Regions from separate parts of the Methylobacterium sp. WL69 genome, predicted to be linked through region 1. Evidence: riboswitches for the same ligand, from Rfam matches in the RefSeq annotation. Region 1 holds a riboswitch; each other region holds the start of a gene.
The links. A riboswitch is a leader RNA that binds a small molecule or an ion and turns the genes downstream of it on or off. The one in region 1 is predicted to bind cobalamin.
Positions count from the first base shown of each region.

Region 1 (7,047 bases):
CCTCCCATGCGGGTCGACCGGGCGGTCGTCGGACCCCGCGCGGTCGTCTCGATACTCGGCCTGCTTGTGCTCGTCCTGACGGTCGCGTCCATCGCGGTCGGGTATGCCCCTTTCGACGTCCCGGCGGCGGCTGGCGACCTCATCACCGGACGGGCGACCCTCCCGGCGCTGGTGCTCTGGGAACTGCGCCTGCCTCGTGCCTTGCTCGGCAGCCTTGTCGGCTTCAGCCTTGGGCTGAGCGGGGCGGCGATGCAGGGCTACCTGCGCAACCCGCTCGCCGATCCCGGCATCCTCGGCATCTCCTCCGCGGCGGCCCTCGGGGCCGTGGTGGTGTTCTATGGCGGCTTCGCAGCCTCGCTTAGCCTAGCCCTCCCGCTCGGCGGGATCGCCGGCGCCGCCGTGGCGGCGCTCGCCCTGAACCTTGTCGCCGCCAGAGGCGGCACCACCCTGGGATTGATCCTCGCCGGCGTCGCCCTGTCGAGCCTCGCCGGCGCCATGACGGCGCTGGCGCTCAACCTGTCGCCCAACCCCTACGCGGCCCTGGAGATCGTGTTCTGGCTGATGGGGTCGCTCGCGGACCGCAGCATGGACCATGTCTGGCTATGCCTGCCGTTGATGGCGGTCGGCTGGGGCCTGATGCTGTCCACCGGCCGCGCGCTGGATGCCCTGACGCTGGGCGAGGACACAGCTTCGAGCCTCGGCTTCCATCTGGTCTCAGTCCGTCTGCGCCTCGTCACGGGCGCGGCGCTGGCCATTGGCAGTGGCGTCGCCGTCAGCGGCGCCATCGGCTTCGTCGGCCTCGTGGTGCCCCACCTCGTGCGACCACTGGTAGGCGCGCGTCCCGGCGCCAGCCTATGGCCGAGCGGCCTCGCCGGGGCCGCTCTGGTGCTTGCCGCGGACTTGGGCGTTCGTCTCCTGGCGACGCGCCCGGAACTCAAGCTCGGTGTGGTGACTGCGCTCGTTGGGGCACCGTTCCTGATCGTGCTCCTCCTGCGTGAGCGAGGGCGCGGCGCATGAGCCTCGCGACCGCAGCCCTCGATGTCCGCCTCGGCGGGCGTGCCATCCTGTCGGATATCACCCTGTCCCTGGAACGCGGGACCCTCGTCGGTCTGGTCGGTCCGAACGGCGCTGGCAAGACCACCCTCCTGCGCACCCTCGCGGGCTTGGTCGCCCCGACCAAGGGCCGCGTAAATCTCGACGGTATGGCGCTCAAGGGCATCTCCCGCGACGCGCGCGCCAAGCGCATCGCGGTGCTGTTCCAGGGCACGGGGGCCGGTTGGCCGATGCAGGTGCGTGACCTCGTCGCCCTCGGCAGGCTGCCGCATCGACGCGCGTTCGGTGGTCTCGATGGCGCCGATCACGCCGCCATAAACCGAGCGATGACACGGACCGACGTCGCGCGCTTCGCCGAGCGGACCGAACCGACCCTGTCCTCGGGCGAGCGGATGCGCGTGCTGCTGGCGCGGGCGCTCGCCGTCGAAGCGGAGTGGCTTTTGGCCGATGAACCGATCACCGCACTCGACCCGGCCCACCAGCTCGACGCCATGACGCTGTTGCGGAGCGTGGCCCTGGCCGGCACCGGCGTCGTCGCCGTCCTGCACGACCTCTCCCTCGCGGCCCGGTTCTGCGACCGGATCGTGGTCCTTGGCGAGGGACGTGTCGCCGCCGATGGACACCCGGACGTTGCGTTGACCGACCGGCTACTTTCGGACGTCTTCGGCGTCACGGTTTGCCGTGGAGCTGGACCGGACGGAACCGCCTACATCCTGCCCTGGAACCGTTCGGGGCCTCTCACGGAGGAGATCGATGCAACCTTCCCCAAACAGCCCTGATGCCACCGTCGCCCTTCTGCGCGGTGCACTGGCCGATCCGACCACGGCCTGGAGCCTGGGCAGCTTCGGTGCCATCGCCGAGTTCATGCGCGATCCCGACGAACCCGTCGTGGCGCTGCCGGACGAGCGCCTGGGACTTGCGACAGCGCGCGGGGCCATCGCCCTGACCCCGAGCTCCGACCTGCGGCCCGTCGCCTACGAGACGGCCGTTTCGTCCGGCTGGAACCACGCCATCGCGCTTTGCTTGCCGGAGGCGACCTGCGCGATGAACCGCAGGACCGTGGTGACGGAGCTCGGGCCCGACCGGAACGCCGCCCGGGTCGAGGATCGCGACGGCATCCTGTTCGACCTCGGCCTCGGCCTTCTCGCCGTGGATGCCTGCGTGCGGGTACGCGATCCGGAGGCCGTCGAGCGGCTGCGGGCCGGCGTCGGCATGCCGCTATTCGACCACGCAAACCCCATCGGGCCGCATCTCGTCGCCATGAGCCCGCACCGGGTGTTCCTGGCGCAGGTCGGGCGCGTCGAGGTCTATGCCCCGATCCCTGGTCCCGGCGGTACCAGTCCTGAAGGTCCGCATACGCACGTGCTGCCCAAGCTCCTGCGCAGCGGTCGGACCCATGCCGCCACGACGCCAATCCCGGCGGGCTGGGTCCCCTGCGCCGGCCTGCACCCGGCGCACCCCTACAAGAACATGATGGGCGACCGCATCGCCTTCGATACCGACCGCTACGAAGCGTTCCAGGCGATGCTCGACCATTGGGGTGATCCGGAACTCGTGGCGATCAAGCGCGGCGGGCCCGAGGCGCCCGGCGGCACGGTATCGACCCGCCACGCCCAGGGCGCACGCCGCGTCGCTGAGGCCCAGGCTCGTTACCTGCGCGGCGAGATCATCGAGGGCTCGGCGAGCGACGACGAGGATGCGGAGGCGACGGCCTGACCGTGACCCGGACGGTGCCCGGCAGGAATCGTCCGGGGGCACCCCAGAGGGTGATCGGCCTGATCGGCTGCCCGGGTGCGGGTAAGACGACCTACGCCCGCCGCTTCGATCCGCTCGACGGCTGGGTCCACCTCACCCTCGACGACTTCCGTCAGACGCTCTGGCCGCCGCACCGGCAGGTCTACTGGGAACTCAGGCAGGGCTCACATGACGATGCGGCCCGGGACGTCCTGCACCGGGTCAAGGAAGCGGCCCTGGATGCCGCCCTGACGAACGGCTTCAGCGTGGTGATGGCGGACACACATCTCACCAGACCCGTGTTCGAGCGCGAGCTCGGGATCGTCGCCCGACACGGGCTCACCGTGGAGTGGAAAGTGTTCGACGTGCCGTGGGAGGTCCTGAAAGTCCGCAACGCGGAGCGTGGTCGCGTGGACCCGTCGCATCGCCAGCCGGATGAGGTCCTCCGGTTCACCTACGAGGTTTTCCAATCCCCGGACGCTTGGTGGCGTAGCTTGCCGCCGCAGCAGGTCGAGGTCCTGACCTGACGGACGCAGCGTGCGATCCGTGTTCCCAAGTGTTGCCGGCAGGGCATAACCCCTCGTGCATTGCACTTGGTCCGTTGACGGGCATGGGCGTCGGCATGTTAGCTCGGCCGTGACGGTTCCTCCCCGGAGGATCAAAAGGGAACGCGGTGCGGGGGTAGCCCCAACGCCGCGGCTGCCCCCGCAACTGTAAGCGGCGAGCCCTTCGCCACCGACGTCACTGAGCGGCCTCGCTCGGGAAGACGGTGAAGGGCGATGACCCGCGAGCCAGGAGACCTGCCGTCAGTCGTGGTCACACGCGAGACACGCTGGGCGGGGTGCCCCGGCGGGTGCGGAAGCATGCGCGCTGCGCGTGGTTCGGCCTCGTTCGCGGTGACGTGCCACTGCCGTCGCCCGAGGCCCATCAACGTGTCCCGTTCACCGTCCATCCCGCTGATGTCCGTGCTGGCCCTGTCCTGCGCGATCCCCACCGCCGTGGCCGCCCAGGGGGCGCCCGCCAGGGAGACCGCCGTGGTGCTCGATGCGCTGTCGGTCGAGGGGACCCTCACCGCCACGCCGACCTATCGGGTGCCGGAGCTCTACAGCGGCACCAAGACGGTGACGCCGCGCCGCGACCTGCCGCAGCAGGTCGACGTTGTGCCCCGGGAGGTCCTGGTCGACACCGCCGCGACCCGGGTCGAGCGCGCCCTCGACTACGTGCCCGGGGTCGGCAAGCAGAACGACTTCGGCGCCCAGAACCTCGCCCTGTACTCGGTGCGAGGCTTCGCAACCCAGGATATCTTCCAGAATGGGTTCAACATCGCCCGCGGCTACAACGGCGCCCCCGACACCCAGAACGTCCAGTCCATCGAGGTCCTGAAGGGCCCGGCCGGCGCCCTCTATGGCCGCAGCGATCCGGGCGGGACCGTGAATATCCTCACCAAGCAGCCCGTGGCCCGGCCCTTCGTCGAGATGGGCACACTGTTCGGAAGCTTCGGCACCGCCCGCACCACGGTCGATGCCGGCGGGGCGCTGAGCGAGGACGGCCGCGTGCTCTACCGCTTCAACGGCGCGCTCGCCCGCCAGGACAGCTTTCGCGATTTCGTCGACGGCGACCGAGTGCTCCTGGCGCCCGTGGTGAGCTGGCAGGTGACGCCCGACACCAAGATCATCTTCGAGGCGCAGTACCTGCGCAACCGCCAGACCTTCGACCGAGGCACCGTCGCGGTGAACAACCGCCTCGGCCTCGTCCCGCGCTCACGCTTCTTCGGCGAGCCGGGCGACGATTCCGTGTCCGAGAGCGCTCTGTTGCAGGTCCGTCTGGAGCACGCCTTCAACACCGACTGGCAACTGCGTGTCGCCACCCACCTCAACACCGGCAGCCTCACCGGCCTGCAGACCGGCGCGACCGGGATCCTCGACGACGGGCGCACGCTACTGCGCGAGTTCCGCCAGCACGACTTCACCTGGGGCGTTGCCATCGGCCAGGCCGAACTCGTCGGGCGCTTCGAGACCGGGCCCATCGCCCACACCCTGCTGCTCGGCCTGGAGCACGAGCGCTACAACAGCACCGAGAACCTTCTGCGCTCGACCCCGCGCCTCGACCCCTTCGCCATCGACCTGTTCAACCCGGTCTACGGGCAGGCCAAGCCCTCGTTCACGCGCCGCTACGGCGCCAGCGAGAACGTCGGCAACACAGCCGTCTACCTCCAGGACCAGATCGCCCTCAGCCCGGAATGGAAGCTGCTGCTGGGCAACCGAACCGACTTCTACAACCAGACCTTCCGGGACAAGGTCGCGGGCGAGCGCACCGAGCAGGACCGCACCGGGTTCTCGCCGCGGGCCGGCCTCGTCTACCAGCCGCTGTCGTTCCTGGCGCTCTACGGCAATGTCGCCGCCTCGTTCCGCCCCAATACCGGCTTCGACAGCGCGACGCGGCCCTTCGCTCCCGAGACCGGGTTCGCCTACGAGGTCGGGGCCAAGCTCGACCTGTTCGACGGCCTCAGCGTGACGGGCGCCGCCTTCCACATCGAGAAGGAGAACGTGCTCACCACCGATCCGGCGGACTTCTTCTTCCAGATCGCCGCCGGGGCCGTGCGCAGCCAGGGCTTCGACGTGAGCCTGGTCGGACAGGTCACGCCTGAGTTCAGGGTCATCGGCGGCTACGCCTTCATCGACGCGGCCGTCACCCGCGACGAGGTGCTGCGTCCCGGGTCACCCCTCCTCAACATCCCGCGCCACAGCGGTTCCCTGCTCGGCATCTACGAGGTCCAGGCCGGCGACTGGAAGGGTTTTGGTATTGGCGGTGGGTTCCGGGCCGTCGGCTCGCGACTCGGCGACAGCGGAGTCGAGAGCTTCCGGCTGCCCGGTTACATCCTGACAGACGCGCTGGCCTACTACCGCTACGAGAATCTGCGCTTCGGCCTGAACGTCGACAACATTTTCGACGAGACCTACTACGAGCGCTCCTACAACACCTTCTGGGTCGGCGTCGGCGAGCCGCGGCGGGTCACCGTCAGCATGACGGCGCGGTTCTGATGGGCGAGCGTCCGGGAAAACCTGAGGCGTCGGCCTGCGCACCGGCCGTGTCCAGCCGCATCGCCTCGATCGATGCCCTGCGAGGGCTGGTGATGGTGCTGATGCTCCTCGACCACCTGCGCGAGACCTGGTTCCTCCACGTTCCCGTGGCCGACCCGGTCGACGCCCGGACCACCCTGACAGCCGTGGCCCTGGCCCGCCTCGTCGTCAGCCTGTGCGCGCCCATCTTCATCGCGCTGACCGGCGTGGCAGCCTTCCTGTTCGGCACGAGGCACACGCTGTCGGAGACGCGAGCCTACCTGCTGAAGCGTGGCCTTGTTCTAATGGCACTGGAGGTTATCTACCTGTCGGAACTGTACTGGGGCGTGGCCATTCCAACGCTCTGGCTGCAGGTGATCTGGTGCATCGGCGTCTGCATGATCGTCCTCGCGGCCATGATCGGCCTGCCACGTCCGGTTCTATTCGCGGTAGGGCTGCTGATCGTCGGTGGCCACAACCTCCTTGACCCGATCCACTTCCAGCCTGACCAACCGTTTTTTGCGGTCTGGGCGATGCTGCACCAGCGTGAAGTCATCGCGCTGCCGTTCGGGCTGGTCGCCAAGACGACCTATCCCGTGCTCCCGTGGATTGGCGTGATTGCGCTCGGCTACGCGGTCGGCCCGTGGTTTCTGCCCACCGTCGCGGCGCAAACCCGCGAGCGCCGGTTTATGGCTCTCGGCTGCGGAATGCTCGTCGCTTTCATGGTCCTACGTCTGGCGAACGGCTACGGCGACAAGCCCTGGTTCGTCGTCGAGGGCGACGCGCTTCGAACCACGATGAGCTTCGTTTCGCTGACGAAGTATCCCCCTTCGCTGCTGTTCCTGCTGCTGACGCTCGGGATCGGGGCGCTGCTCGTCGTCGCGCTTGAACGAAGGCGCGACGCCCCAGTCGTCGCGGCCTTAGCAGTGTTCGGCGGTGCGCCGATGTTTTTCTACTTGCTCCACCTGACGATCCTGCGGCTCCTGTATCACGGTGCCGCCGCCATCTGGGGCCCGACGCAGGGCAGCGTGTTCGGCGTGGCAGATTACGGCTGGGTGCTGGTCTGGTACGTCGGCTTGGTCGTGCCCCTCTACTGGCCGACGGCCTGGTTCTCGCGCTTCAAGGCATCCCGACGCGAGATCGCCTGGCTCAGGTATCTCTAGTGGAGGAAATCTGACGGATAGAACCCGTTCCCTGGGCC
Region 1 covers NZ_VRUZ01000012.1:36,329-43,375, forward strand. Annotated here, with positions in the region: gene FV218_RS05895 (iron ABC transporter permease) at 1-1,017, shown strand, start outside; gene FV218_RS05900 (ABC transporter ATP-binding protein) at 1,014-1,832, shown strand; gene FV218_RS05905 (hypothetical protein) at 1,807-2,769, shown strand; gene FV218_RS05910 (AAA family ATPase) at 2,820-3,314, shown strand; cobalamin riboswitch at 3,411-3,610, shown strand; gene FV218_RS05915 (TonB-dependent siderophore receptor) at 3,720-5,828, shown strand; gene FV218_RS05920 (heparan-alpha-glucosaminide N-acetyltransferase domain-containing protein) at 5,828-7,009, shown strand.

Region 2 (7,047 bases), on a different contig from region 1:
GGGCCCCGTCCGAATGGAAGGAGACGGACACGATCTCGGTGTCGACGCGCCGCTGCAGGCCGCGCTGCCGGGCCTCGCCCTCTTCGATCTGGGACTGGACCTTGGACAGTTCGCCGGCGATGCGGATGAGGTCTTCCACCCGCGTGTCCGATTTCGCCGCCAGCTCGTCGAGGCGGGCGCGATAGGCGGTGAGCTGCGCCAGCCGGCGGTCTCCGTCCTCCAGGGGCGTGGTCAGGTCGTCGGCCCGCGTCGCCTGACGGCGCAGGACGACATCGCCCGCCGCCTCGCCCGGCAGGGGAGCGGTGAGGAACGCCACGTAGGGGGCGACGGATTCGTGCGGCAGGCGGACCTGGATCTGCGCCTGCGGGCGTCCCGAGGGGCGCGCGCCGTCTTCGAGGGAGGACGAGACCAGAACGCAGCCGAGGCCCGTATCGGACAGGCAACGGTCGCGCGCCGCCGCGAAGTGCGGCGCCACCCGGTCGGGCGGCAGGCCGAGGGCGAGATCGTGCGTGAAGGCGAGCTTGGCGGCGGCGCTCCGGTTGGCCTGCATCGACGGCAGCGGGCTGGCGACTTCGGGGGCGGGCGGACGCGCGTCGGAGCAGCCCCCCGAGGAGGGCGGCGAGCCCCAGGGCCGCCGCGACGAGGCTGCGCCGTCCCGCCATGCCGCTCATCCCGCCAGGGCGGCGGCGACCGCACCCTGGTCGAAGCCCTTGAGGCCGATGACCACGAGGCGGCCGTCGCGGGCTTCCGTACCCTTCCAGGGCCGGTCGTAATGGTGCGCGATGCGGGTGCCGACGCCCTGGACCACGAGGCGCATGGGCTTGCCGGTGACTTCGGCGAAGCCCTTGATCCGCAGCACCCCGGCGGTCTCGGCGGCCCGGGCCACGCGGATCGCCAGATCCTCGGCGGTGGCGGTGGCGGGGACCGGCAGAGCCACGGAGTCGAAATCGTCGTGGTCGTGGTCCTCGCCCTCGCCGTGGTGGGAGGGGCGGGCGTCGAGGTCGTCCTCGGCCGCGGCGCCGAGGCCGAGGATGACGCGCGGGTCGAGGCGGCCGTGCTCGGCCTCCACCATCTTCACGGCGCGGGGCAGGTGAGCCTGGACCTCGGCGCGGACTTTTTCGCGGCCGGCGGCGTCGAGGAGGTCGGCCTTGTTCATCACCACGAGGTCGGCGCAGAGGATCTGGTCCTCGAACACCTCTTCGAGGGGGTTGTCGTGATCGACGTTCGTGTCCTCGGCGCGCTGGGCGGCGGAGGCCGCCGGATCGTCGGCGAAGAACCCCGCCGCCACGGCCGGGCCGTCGATGACCGCGATGACGCCGTCGACGGTCACCCGCGAGCGGATCGCCGGCCACTGGAACGCCTGGACCAGGGGTTTCGGCAGGGCGAGGCCCGAGGTCTCGATGAGGATGTGGGTCGGCGGGTCGGCCCGGTCGAGGAGCTTGTTCAAGGCCGGCACGAAATCGTCGGCGACGGTGCAGCAGATGCAGCCGTTGGCGAGCTCGACGATGTCCTCGTCCCGGCAGCCCTCGATGCCGCAGGCGGCGAGGAACGAGCCGTCGAAGCCGAGATCGCCGAACTCGTTGACGATGATGGCGAGCCGCCGGCCGTTCGCGTTCTCCACGAGGTGGCGCACGAGCGTCGTCTTGCCGGCCCCGAGAAAGCCGGTGACGATGGTGCAGGGGATTTTTTCGACGAGGCTCATTCGGCGGCGTCCGGAATGGGGTGCGCCGCGAGCGGCGGGATGCGGGCGACGACGCCCTTGCGGAATTCGGGGGGCCGCGCCTTCCACGGCACGATGCCGTCGGGCGTCTCGCCGTAGAGGCCGACGCCCTCCAGGATGGTGCGCGCGGATTCGGTGGCGTCGAGGTCGCCGTAGACGTAGGTCCAACGTCCTTCCGAGGCGACGGCGACGGTGCAGGGCCGCTTGCACACGGACAGGCACTCGACGCCCTCGATGCGCAGGCCGGGCCGGCCGTGCTCGCCCACCGCGTCGCGGAGCGCACTCAGCAGTCGGGCGCCGGCGCGGGGCTCGGCCGGGTCGCCGGCCGCGCGGCAGGCGGTGCAGACGTAGAGGGTGACGTCCTCAGCCATGGGACGCCGCCTTCCGGCCGAACAGGCTCCAGGCCCAGCCATAGGCCAGCCCGATCACCGCCCAGAACACGAAGGCGATGCCGAGGGAGCGCGCGGCGAACTGCGCCGCGTAGCCCGCCGGCAGGGCCGAAGCGGCGTGGCTCGTCTCCGGCGCCCCGGCGAGGTGCGGCGCCACGAGGAGGACGAGGCCGCCGGCGATGGAGATCGGCGTGCGCCGGACTGCGATGAGGTAGAGCCCCATGGCCGTGGCGGTGGCGGTCATCACCCACCAGAACTGACGGTCGGCCAGCGGCGCCGCCTCCATGCCCGGCAGTTCCGGCGGCAGGCCGAGGGCGGGTGCGAGGGCGACCGCGAGGAAGCCGGCTACGGCGAAGCGCAGGCCGGTCTCGGGGGTCGGCTCGCGGCCGACGGCGAGGAGGACCGCGCCGAGCAGCAGGGCGTAGCCGACGCCGCCGACCAGGGTGGCGAGGGCCGTGAACGCCATGCGGGGCAGGCCGGGACCCGGCTGCCACTCGGGCGCGGTTTCGCCGCCGGAGACGGCCGGGTCCTTCGCGCCGTGGTCGTGCCCGCCGTGAACCCGCACGACGAGGGACGCGAAAGTAGGAGCGGAGGCAGAAGCCTGCGTCTCGTAGCGCTCGGCCACGATGATGAGCGGCGAGGTGAGCGCGAGCTGCAGGCCCGTCGCGACCACAGCCGCGAGGAAGCCGGCGACCAGGGCCGCCGACACGAGCCGGATGATCATGGGGGGTCTACCCTGGCGCTAAACGCTCAGTGGCAGGGGAAATTCTGGGTGTGGCGGAAATCGTGTGCCGCGTTGTGCAGCGCCATCGCCGGGGCGAAGCCCGCCATGAACACGAGGCCGAGGCCGAGGAACGCGGCGACCATCACGGCGCCGAGGCGCTCGTTGGTGCGGGTGCCGGTGAGAACGAGGGTGTTGGTGGTCATCGGTTGATCTCCTGGCCGCCCCGCCGGCGGCCGTGGTCGAAGGTGAGGACGGAAGTCCCCGGTGCCGGACGGCAGGTCTCCTGGCTCGCGGGTCGTCCGGTTCATGCCGCCTTCCCGGATCGCTCCAGTGGCCGATGGCAGGCCCGTCGCCGCTCACAGTTGCGGGGGCAGCCGCGGTTTCAAGGCGCTCGCCCCTCACCGCATTCCCTTTTCACCCCGTCGCCGGGGCACCGTCCGATCCCAGCTTCTACGCGGTCGCACGATCCCTGACAACGCGCCGCCCCGCCGTTTCGCGCGCCTTTGACCACACGATGACGTTTCGGGCTAAAGGATGCGCCATGCCCCAGCCCCCTCCCCACACCACCCTGGTTCTCGGCGGCGCGCGCTCGGGCAAGAGCGTCCATGCCGAGGGCCTGATCGAGGCCTGCCCGGCGCCGTGGCTCTACCTCGCCACCGCCCAGGCCTGGGACAGCGAGATGCGCGGCCGCATCGCGCTTCATCGCGACCGGCGGTCCGCCGACTGGATCACCCGGGACGTGCCGATGGACTTGGCCCAGGCCGTCGCCGCCTCGCAAGGCCCAGTGCTCGTCGATTGCCTCACCCTGTGGCTCACCAACCTCATCCTGGCGGAGGCCGATGTCGAGGCTGCGACCGTACAACTGCTCGCCGCCTGCGCCGGGGCGCCGGGGCCGGTGGTGCTGGTCGGCAGCGAGGTCGGCCTCGGCATCGTGCCGGACAACGCCCTCGCCCGCCGGTTCCGCGACGCGGCGGGGCGCCTGCACCAGCGCCTGGCGGCGCAGGCCGACCGCGTCGTGTTCATGGTGGCGGGCCTGCCGATGATCGTGAAACCTCAACTCCCGAATCCCTCGCCCGGAGCGACCCCATGACCGAAGCCGACCGCCATCGCGAAAAGATGGAGAAGCGCAAAGCCGTGCAGGATGCCGAGGTGGCGGAGAAAACCATCGAGAAGGGCCTCCTCATCGTCAACACCGGCCCCGGCAAGGGCAAGACCACGGCGGCCCTCGGGCTGATGCTGCGGGCGCTCGGCCACGGCTGGCGGGTCGGCGTGGTGCAGTTCATCAAGGGCGCCTGGGACACGGGCGAGAAGCACGCGCTGAAAGCCTTCGGCGACCGGATCGACTGGCACACCCTCGGCGAAGGCTTCACCTGGGAGACCCAGGACAAGGCCCGCGACATCGCCGCCGCCGAGCACGCCTGGGCCAAGGCGCTAGACCTCATGGCCGACCCGACCATCCGCCTCGTTGTGCTGGACGAGCTCAACATCGCCCTGCGCTACGACTACCTGCCCCTCGACGCCGTGGTGGCGGCGTTCCGGGCCCGTCGGCCCGACCTCCACGTCATCGTCACCGGCCGCAACGCCAAACCCGCCCTCATCGAGGCCGCCGACCTCGTCACCGAGATGGTCTCGGTGAAGCACCACTTCGCGGCGGGGGTGAAGGCGCAGGAGGGGATCGAGTTCTAGGCACAAGCCGCCGGCGTCGGTGCTTTCCGCTTGATCCCGCGCCGGGGACGTTGCGTAATCAGTCCGATGCAATTCGGAGTTGAAGCGATGCGCCTCAGGACGGTTCTCATGCCGCTTCTCGCGGGTTCCCTTCTCGTGGGTCCCTTGGCAATGCCCGCGCCTGCAAGCGCGGAAGCCCTGTGCGGCCACGAGGTCGTGTCCATCGAGCAGATGGTGCGGGACATCCAGGCGAAGGCCGGCGGCCGCGTAAGTCTGGACAACGCAAGTTTCGTCGCCGTCGACGATCCGGCCAACATGATTCTGTGGACGTTCGCCAAGCCGAGCGGCGGCCGGTTTCCCGCCTACATCTGCCGCAAGGTCGTCCAGGAGGATGGCAAGGTCGTCGTCCAGCTGAGGGCTCTGTGCCGGGGCCCGAAGCCGGAATGCGACGCGTTGATTGCCAGCGTCCTCGATCAGCAGCAGAAGGCGACCCAGTCTATCCGGCGCTGATCTGATCACGTCCCCGATCCGACGAAGCCCGCCCCCAGTCGCAGGACCCTCCGATGACCCGCGCCATCATGATCCAGGGCACGGGCTCGGATGTCGGCAAGTCCCTCGTCGTCGCCGGCCTGTGCCGGGCCTTCGTCCGGCGCGGGCTCGCCGTGCGCCCGTTCAAGCCGCAGAACATGTCGAACAACGCCGCCGTCACCGCCGATGGCGGCGAGATCGGCCGGGCGCAGGCGCTCCAGGCGCGGGCGGCCGGGGTGGCGCCGTCCGTCCACATGAATCCGGTGCTGTTGAAACCCCAGAGCGAGACCGGCAGCCAGATCGTGGTTCAGGGCCGCATGGTCGGCCAGGCCACGGCCCGCGACTACCAGGGCTGGAAGCCGCGCCTCCTCGCCGCCGTGCTGGAGAGCTTTTCGCAGTTGAAGGCCGAGGCCGACCTCGTCGTCGTCGAGGGTGCGGGCTCGGCCTCCGAGGTGAACCTGCGGGCCGGCGACATCGCCAACATGGGCTTTGCCCGCGCTTCGAACACGCCGGTGATCCTGCTCGGCGACATCGACCGGGGCGGGGTCATCGCCAGCCTCGTCGGAACGAAGGCGGTGATCGATCCGGCCGACGCGGCGATGATCCGGGGCTTCCTCGTCAACCGGTTTCGCGGCGACCCGAGCCTGTTCTCCGACGGGATGGACCTCATCGCCCGCCACACGGGCTGGCCGAGCCTCGGCCTGATCCCGCATTTCCCGCAGGCCGCCCGCCTGCCGGCCGAGGATGTTCTGGGCCTCGTCGGGTCCGAGGGGAGCGCCGCCGGTCGCAAGGTCGTGGCCGTGCCCGTCCTGCCGCGCATCGCCAATTTCGACGACCTCGATCCCCTCCGGGGCGAGCCGAACGTATCCGTGGTGCTGGTGCGTCCGGGTGAGCCGATCCCGGTCTGCGACCTCGTGCTCCTGCCGGGCTCGAAGACCACCATCACGGACCTCGATTTTTTCCGGGCCCAGGGCTGGGATACCGATCTTCTGGCGCACGTCCGCCGGGGCGGCCGGGTGCTCGGCCTCTGCGGCGGCTACCAGATGCTCGGTCGGTCCCTCGCCGACCCGCACGGGATCGAGGGCACGCCCCGCACCGTGCCGGGCCTCGGACTCCTCGACGTCGCGACGGTGATGAATCCGGTCAAGCGCCTGGAGGCCGTCACCGGCACCTCGCTCCCCGACGGCGTGCCGTTCTCCGGCTACGAGATGCATGTCGGCGACACCCATGGCCCCGACGCCGCGCGCCCGCTCCTCGCCTTCGCCGACGGCCGACGCGATGGCGCGGTCTCGGCCGACGGGCGGGTCGCCGGCACCTACGTCCACGGCCTGTTCGCCGACGATGCCCAGCGCGCCGCCTGGCTCGCGCGCCTCGGCGCCGCGGCCGGCGGCGGGGCCTACGAGGCCGGGATCGAGACGGTGCTCGATGCGCTCGCCGACCACCTCGAAGCCCACGTGGATTGCGACCGCCTGTTCACCCTGGCGTTGTAGCGCTCACCCGTCGTAGGCTCGGGATCGAAGCCCGGCCAGAACGGGCACGGGAGAATCCGCCCGATGACGACGCCGCCCCCGCAGGTCGATGCGCGCCTGGCGCACGACACGGTCCGCACGGTCACCCTCCGGCTGATGCCCCTGCTCGGGCTGATGTACCTCATCGCCTATATCGACCGGCAGAACATTTCCTACGCCAAGCTGCAGATGGTCGGCGACCTCGGCCTGAGCGAGACCGCCTACGGCCTCGGGGCGTCGCTGTTCTTCCTCGGCTACTTCCTGTTCGAGGTGCCGTCGAACGTGATCCTGGAGCGGGTCGGCGCGCGGCGCTGGTTCGCCCGGATCATGCTGACCTGGGGGCTCATCACGATCGGGCTCGGCTTCACCCAGAACACGGCGATGTTCTACGCCCTGCGCTTCCTCCTCGGGGTGGCGGAGGCCGGCTTCTTTCCGGGCGTCCTGTTCGCCCTGACCCTGTGGTTCCCGCAATCCCACCGCGCCCGGATGATCGGCTGGTTCATGATCGCGAGC
Region 2 covers NZ_VRUZ01000020.1:29,117-36,163, reverse strand. Annotated here, with positions in the region: gene FV218_RS08490 (DUF4349 domain-containing protein) at 1-550, opposite strand, end outside; gene cobW (cobalamin biosynthesis protein CobW) at 668-1,702, opposite strand; gene FV218_RS08480 (DUF1636 domain-containing protein) at 1,699-2,091, opposite strand; gene FV218_RS08475 (CbtA family protein) at 2,084-2,833, opposite strand; gene FV218_RS08470 (CbtB-domain containing protein) at 2,860-3,036, opposite strand; cobalamin riboswitch at 3,089-3,286, opposite strand; gene cobU (bifunctional adenosylcobinamide kinase/adenosylcobinamide-phosphate guanylyltransferase) at 3,375-3,923, shown strand; gene cobO (cob(I)yrinic acid a,c-diamide adenosyltransferase) at 3,920-4,519, shown strand; gene FV218_RS08455 (hypothetical protein) at 4,670-5,008, shown strand; gene FV218_RS08450 (cobyric acid synthase) at 5,062-6,516, shown strand; gene FV218_RS08445 (MFS transporter) at 6,580-7,047, shown strand, end outside.
Region 2: linked by a shared signal. The riboswitch ahead of FV218_RS08470 (CbtB-domain containing protein) and the one ahead of FV218_RS05915 (TonB-dependent siderophore receptor) in region 1 are both predicted to bind cobalamin.

Region 3 (7,047 bases), on a different contig from region 1:
GGCCAACCTGCGCGGCGCCGACCTGTCCGGCGCGAACCTGGAGCAGGCCTGGTTCATCAAGGCCGACCTCTCGGGCGCCAAGCTCGTCGGCGCCAAGATGTTCGGCATCACCGCCCGCGATGCGAACCTCAGCGGGGCCGACCTCAGCCGGTCGATGCCCATCGGCGACTTCAAGGGCGCCAACATGGCCGGGGCGACCCTCGTTGATCTCAAGGGGGGAGCCGACATCAAGAACCAGTCCATGGGCCTGATGCGGGCGGTGTTCGTCTCGGTGAACCTCAAGGGCGCCAACCTGAAGGGCGCGAACCTTGGGCGCTCGCGCCTGGAATACGCCGACCTCACCGATGCCGACCTGACCGACGTGGTGCTGATGGGCTCCGACCTATCGGGCGCGAACCTCACCGGGGCGACCGTCTCAGGCGCCGACTTCAAGAACGTCGACGTGAGCGGCGCCCGCCTCGTGTCCCTCAAGGGACAGGACAGTGCCAAGGATTGGTCGGCCCGCGTGAACGTCGACCGCGCGATTACTCAGGTCTCGAACTGAGCCCACTTCATCCCGCCATCCGAGGATCAGCACCAATGACCACCCGACGCATCCTACTCGCCGCCTTCGCTGTCGCCCCCATGCTGTTCGGAACCGGCGCCGGCGCTGCTGAGATGACCTACACCCCCGCCGCGTTCGAGGCCGCCCAGAAGGCCGGCAAGCCGATCCTCGTGCACATCACCGCCCCGTGGTGCACGACCTGCGCTGCCCAGAAGCCGATCCTGTCGAAGCTTGAGGCCGACCCGAAGTTCAAGGACCTGCAGGTGTTCGACGTCGACTTCGACAGCCGCAAGGACGTGGTCAAGAAGTTCGGCGCGACGATGCAGAGCACGCTCATCACCTACAAGGGCGAGAAGGAAACCGGCCGCTCGGCCGGCGAGACCAAGCCCGAGGCGATCTCGTCGCTCCTCGACAAGGCGATCTGAGCCGTCATGGTCACGAGCCTGGGCCTCGCCTTCCTCGCCGGCATCCTCTCGGTGCTGTCACCCTGCGTGCTGCCATTGCTGCCGCTGGTGCTCGGCGCGGCGGCGTCGGAGCACAGGCTCGGCCCGGCGGCGCTCGCCGCCGGCCTCGCCCTGTCCTTCGTGGTCATCGGCTTGTTCGTGGCGACCGTGGGGTTCGCCATCGGCCTCGATGCCGGCATCTTCCGGACCGGCGCGGCCGTCATGCTGATCCTGGTCGGCTTGGTCCTGATGGTCCCGGCGGCCCAGACGCGGCTCGCTGTGGCCGCCGGTCCGGTGAGCAACTGGACGGAGAGCCGGTTCGGCGGCTTCTCGACCGCCGGCCTGCTCGGCCAGTTCGGCGTCGGGATGCTCCTTGGCGCGGTCTGGAGCCCCTGCGTCGGACCGACCCTCGGGGCGGCCTCGCTGCTCGCCTCCCAGGGTCGCGACCTTGGCGTGGTCGCGCTCACCATGCTCCTGTTCGGCCTTGGCGCAGCCCTGCCGCTGCTCCTGCTCGGCACGTTGTCGCGAGAGGTGTTGATGCGCTGGCGCGACCGGATAATGGGGCTGGGAAAAGGGTTGAAGGCTGCGCTCGGTCTCATCCTCGTGACCACTGGCCTGATGATCGCTTCGGGCTACGACAAGGCGGCCGAGACCGTCTTGGTCAACGCCTCACCGGCCTGGCTGACCAACCTCACCACCAGGCTCTGAACGGCACCGGCTGGGACCACCCTCGGCTTGGTGGCCACGGGGTCCTGCCGCCGGGCGTAGGCCTTGCGACCGTGGGCCTCAAGAAGGCCCTTCGACTTCTCATCGTGTCCGGTAGTCCCCCCGTTACCGAGAAAACCATCGTACGGGTCTTGTGAGACGTGGCCCGGGAAGGACGACCGGTGGCCTCAGATGCTGGCACCGGGTGTCCGCTCGACGACCGTCTAACGGACACCCGGGAATGACCGGGTTGGGTGGATTTCCGCCGGTCCGCTCTCAAGCAGCAAACGTTCGAAGCAGGCGTTACGCGGTCACTCCAAGCGAGCGCTCCCAAGGGTTCGCTTGTCACCTACCGAGCACACGGACCTGGAAAGTCTCGAACCGGCATTGACGCTGTGTCGCCTGATGAGGCTCCTTGTGCCTGACGGTTCCTCCTCGGAGGATCAAAAGGGAACGCGGTGAGGGCTTGGCCCGATGCCGCGGCTGCCCCCGCAACTGTAAGCGGCGAGCCCATCATCAACACGTCACTGGATCTGCGAGGATCTGGGAAGACGATGAGAGGGCGGTGACCCGCGAGCCAGGAGACCTGCCGTCAGTCGTGGTCACACGCGAAACGCATCGGGCGGGGTGTCCTGGTGGGTGTCGAGGCGTTCGCATGTCGCGGGCGGACCGGCGTCTTCGCGGTGACGTGCCACAGACGTCGCCCGAGGTCCTATGTCGCCCGTTCGTTCACGGCCCGCCTACCAAGCCCTTCTGCTCGCTTCCTGCGCCAGCCTCGTACCCTACGGCGCTCAGGCTCAACGAGCCTCTTCCCAGGCAGCAGAAGCCAATCTGGCGGAACTCTCAGTGACGGCGGAGGCGCCAGCCACCAATACGACCGGGCCTGCCGCGAGCGCAGGGTACGTCGGCGGTGTCACTGGCATCGGCGGTAGCCTCAGAACTGTCGATGCGGCGAGCGCTGGAGTGATTTCAGGCGCGCAGATCAACAGCCGCCCGATCACCCGACCCGGCGAGGTTCTGGAGAGCGTGCCGGGCCTGATCGTTACCCAGCATTCTGGGGAGGGGAAGGCCAACCAGTTCTTCCTGCGCGGGTTCAACCTCGACCACGGCACCGACATCGCCATCTCGGTCGACGGCATGCCGGTGAACATGCGGACCCATGCCCATGGGCAGGGCTACGCCGACCTCAACTTCCTCATCCCCGAACTTGTCGGCGCCGTCGAGTTCCACAAGGGGCCGTACTTCGTCCGCGACGGCGACTTCGCCTCGGCCGGGTCGGTGCGGATCGATTACCTCGACAAGGTGGACCGTAACCTCGCCCTGACCTCGTTCGGCTCCTTCGGTTTCAAGCGAGCGTTGACCATCGCCTCCACGCCGCTCGGCCAGGGCACCCTCCTCGTGGCCGGCGAGGCCCAGACCTATGACGGTCCGTGGGACGTGCCGGACCGCCTACGCAAACTCAACGGCGTCGTCCGCTACAGCCAGGGCACGGCGCTGGACGGGTTCTCGCTCACCGGAATGGCCTACTGGGCCAAGTGGAACGCCACCAACCAGATCCCGGAGCGGGCGGTCTCGGAGGGCATCATCGGGCGCTTCGGCACCCTGAACCCGACCGATGGCGGCGATACCGGCCGCTTCTCACTCTCCGGGCGCTGGAGCCAGACCAGCGACATCGGGATCACGCGGGCCAACGCCTACCTCATCCGCTACCAGATGAACCTGTTCAACGACTTCACCTACTTCCTCAACGACCCGGTGAACGGCGACCAGTTCCGCCAGCGCGACAGCCGGGTACTCGGCGGCGGCGAGGTCGGCCATACCTTCCAGGGCGACCTGTTCGGGATGCCGATGGAGAACGAGATCGGCGTCCAGACCCGAACGGACTCGATCCGGGTGGGTCTGTTCAACACCACGAACCGGCAGTATCGCTCGACCGTCCTCGACGACCGCGTGCTGGAGGCGAGCGGGGCGTTCTACTACGAGAACCGGCTACGCTGGACCGACTGGCTCCGCACCAGCGTCGGCTTCCGGGCGGATACCTACTACGCCGACGTCGTATCCGACACGGCGGCAAACTCCGGCAAGGCGCGCGATAGCATCGTCAACCCGAAGCTCGGCCTGGTGCTCGGTCCCTGGTTCGATACCGAGTTGTTCGTGAATTACGGCGGCGGCTTCCACTCGAACGACGCTCGCGGCGTGACCGCCACCGTCGATCCGGCAAGCCCGCTGTTCAACATCAGCCGCTCGCCCTTCCTGGTGCCCTCGACGGGGTCCGAGATCGGCCTGCGCAACCGCAGCATCGCCGGCCTGGAGACGGCGGTGACACTGTTCCAACTCGACTTCGCCTCCGAGAACCTGTTCCAGGGCGACACCGGCACCACCGAGCCGAGCCGCCCCACGCGGCGCTTCGGCGTCGAGTGGACCAACCGCTACGCGGTCACGCCTTGGCTTTCGCTGGAGGGGGACCTGACGGTCACCAACGCCCGCTTTGCGGACCGGGACCCTGCCGGCAACCGGGTGCCCGAGGCCCCGACCACCATCGCGTCGGCCGGATTCAATTTTGGCGAGGGCTTGGGCTGGTTCGGCTCGATGCGGTTTCGGTACTTTGGGCCGCGCCCCCTGATCGAGGACAACTCGGTCCGCTCCAAGCCGACCGCGCTGCTCAACGGCCGCGTCGGCTACAATTTCGAGAACGGGGTCAGCCTCTCCCTCGACGTCCTCAACCTCACCAACGCCAAGGCCGACCAGATCACCTACTTCTACACCTCGCGCCTACCCGGCGAGGGAGCGGACGGCGTCGCCGACCGGCACTTCCATCCGGTCGAGCCGACAGCGGTAAGGCTGACCCTGGCGGGTCGGTTCTAGGATCTTCGAACGTCCGATGTCGGGGAGGACGGAGATGGGCTACTTCGCCCGGGTCGGGTCGGGTGCAGTCGGTACCGAGCGTTAAATCCTAACCGCTACTCGACAACTTGGGGCAACTTAGCGCGACCAAAGGCACGTGCTCGCGCTGCTGCGGGCGGTCTTGGCTTCGATGGAACGGTATCACAGGACGGATACGGCATTCTTCGCCAGTGCTATCATGCGGCATGTTCGAGCACGCCCATCGTCACGCGCACCTCTGGCCCGGAGTGCCGTTGGCACTGGCATCCGCCGTCCTGTTCGGCGCATCGGCCCCCTTCGCCAAGCTGCTGTTGGGATCGGTCGACCCGCAGGCGCTGGCTGGCCTCCTGTATCTCGGTGCGGGCGTCGGCCTCGCCGCCGTCCACGGCAGCCGGTCCGCCCTCCGGATCGAGGCGCCGGAGGCCCCCCTACGCAGGTCGGACGCACCGTGGCTGCTCGCGGTGGTGCTGTTCGGGGGCGTGGCGGGTCCCCTGTTGCTGATGCTGGGGCTGGCACGGACGTCAGCGGCCTCGGGCTCGCTCCTGCTCAACCTCGAAGGGCTGGCGACCATGGGCATCGCCTGGGTGGTGTTCCGCGAGAACGTGGACCGCCGCCTCCTGCTCGGCGCGGCGGCCATCCTCGCCGGCGCCGTCGCGCTGTCGTGGCAAGGCCAGGGCGTCCATTTCGACGCGGGCGGCGGCCTGATCGCGCTGGCCTGCCTCGCCTGGGGCGTCGACAACAACCTGACCCGCAAGCTGTCCTCCGCCGATCCGGTCGTGATCGCGTTGACCAAGGGGCTCGTCGCCGGGGGCGCCAACCTCGCCATTGCCCTCGCACGCGGTGCCAGCCTGCCGCCGCCCGGCATGATCGGCTTCGCGGCCGTCGTCGGGTTCCTCGGGGTCGGCGTCAGCCTGGTGCTGTTCGTGTTCGCGCTGCGCCATCTCGGCAGCGCGCGGACGGGGGCCTATTTCTCGCTCGCACCGTTCATCGGGGCCGTCGTCGCCTTGGTCCTGTTGCCGGAACCCGTGACCCCGCAACTCGTCGTCGCCGCGCTCCTGATGGGGGTCGGCCTCTGGCTGCACCTCGCGGAACGGCACGACCACGAGCATTCGCACGAGGCGATGGGCCATGAGCATGGGCACGTGCACGATGAACATCACCACCACGACCACGATGGTCCCGTGACCGAGCCCCACTCCCACTGGCATCGCCACCAGCCGATGCGGCACAAGCACGTGCACTACCCCGACCTTCACCATCGCCACGGACATGGTTGAGCCGGCGCGGGGGCAATCGGCGCCGCATTCGAGACTTGTCACCGCGGGACGTAGAACCAGCAGTACAGCGCGCACACGACGGCGATGGCCATCGCCGACATCAGGAATGACCGTCGCGCCGCCCTCAGGACATGCGGCCTGACCTTGCGTCGGCGCCTGCTTCCGCCGCCGAATTCCCCGATCTGCCGGGCGAGCTTCTTGCCGGTCATCGCCCCCTGATCCCCCGCCGATGGGTTCCATGGGTCGAGGAGGGGCGCTGCAGGCCGTGACGGATCGGCACGATCACGGGACCATCCCGCCGATCAGGTCCGACATGTGGGCACCGGCAGGGTGGCCCGTGGCGGTGCGGTGGCTCTCCGAGCAGGCCGCGTAATCCGGGCCGGACACGGACATCACCAACCCGCGGGTGCCGTCCGGCAACGTGCGCGTCGCCAGGACAGCCCGGCCCGAGAGCCATGCCAGCGACCCCGAGGCGAGGCCCGGGCGCGGTTCGCCGTAGCGGCGCACCCCCTCGCGCCGGATGGCCTCGCGTGCGGTGACATGAGCCGGTCCGTCGAGCGGCCGACCGACCCAGACGACCTGCTGGAGGCCCTGCTCCCTGCACACCACCAGGACCACCTCGACGGTGTCGGGTCCTGAGGCGAGCGGACGGTCGTGGAAATAGTACAGCCCGGTCAGGTTCGCCTCGCGGTCGACCATTGAGGGTGCATCGACACGGTCCACGGGACCCCAAGCCAATCCGAACGGCGCCTCGCCCGCCGTCGGTTCCGCCGCCATGGCCGCGCCTGTCCACGCCACCATCGCCAGTGCGAGCGCGGGGCGGCGAGACATCGTCCTACTCCGCGGCCTGGGGCAGGACGGGGCGTGCATGGGGACCCTCCTTCTCGACGGTAGCCTTCCTCGGGGCGACGGCACCGGCGAAGCGCGCGTAGAGCGCCGGCAGGACGACGAGGGTCAGCAGGGTCGCCGAGATGAGCCCGCCGATGACCACGGTCGCCAACGGACGCTGGACCTCGGCCCCCGTCTCGGTCGCCAGGGCCATCGGCACGAACCCCAGGGACGCCACGAGCGCCGTCATCGCCACCGGGCGCAGGCGGGTCATCGCGCCTTCGAGGATCGCCTCTCGACGGGGCTTTCCCTCCGCGATGAGCTGCTTGATGTAGCTCAGCATCACCAGGCCGTTGAGCACCGCCAC
Region 3 covers NZ_VRUZ01000001.1:84,571-91,617, forward strand. Annotated here, with positions in the region: gene FV218_RS00415 (pentapeptide repeat-containing protein) at 1-544, shown strand, start outside; gene FV218_RS00420 (thioredoxin family protein) at 580-969, shown strand; gene FV218_RS00425 (cytochrome c biogenesis protein CcdA) at 976-1,695, shown strand; cobalamin riboswitch at 2,101-2,301, shown strand; gene FV218_RS00430 (TonB-dependent receptor) at 2,524-4,557, shown strand; gene FV218_RS00435 (DMT family transporter) at 4,782-5,852, shown strand; gene FV218_RS22575 (hypothetical protein) at 5,891-6,061, opposite strand; gene FV218_RS00440 (threonyl-trna synthetase) at 6,135-6,683, opposite strand; gene FV218_RS00445 (CusA/CzcA family heavy metal efflux RND transporter) at 6,688-7,047, opposite strand, start outside.
Region 3: linked by a shared signal. The riboswitch ahead of FV218_RS00430 (TonB-dependent receptor) and the one ahead of FV218_RS05915 (TonB-dependent siderophore receptor) in region 1 are both predicted to bind cobalamin.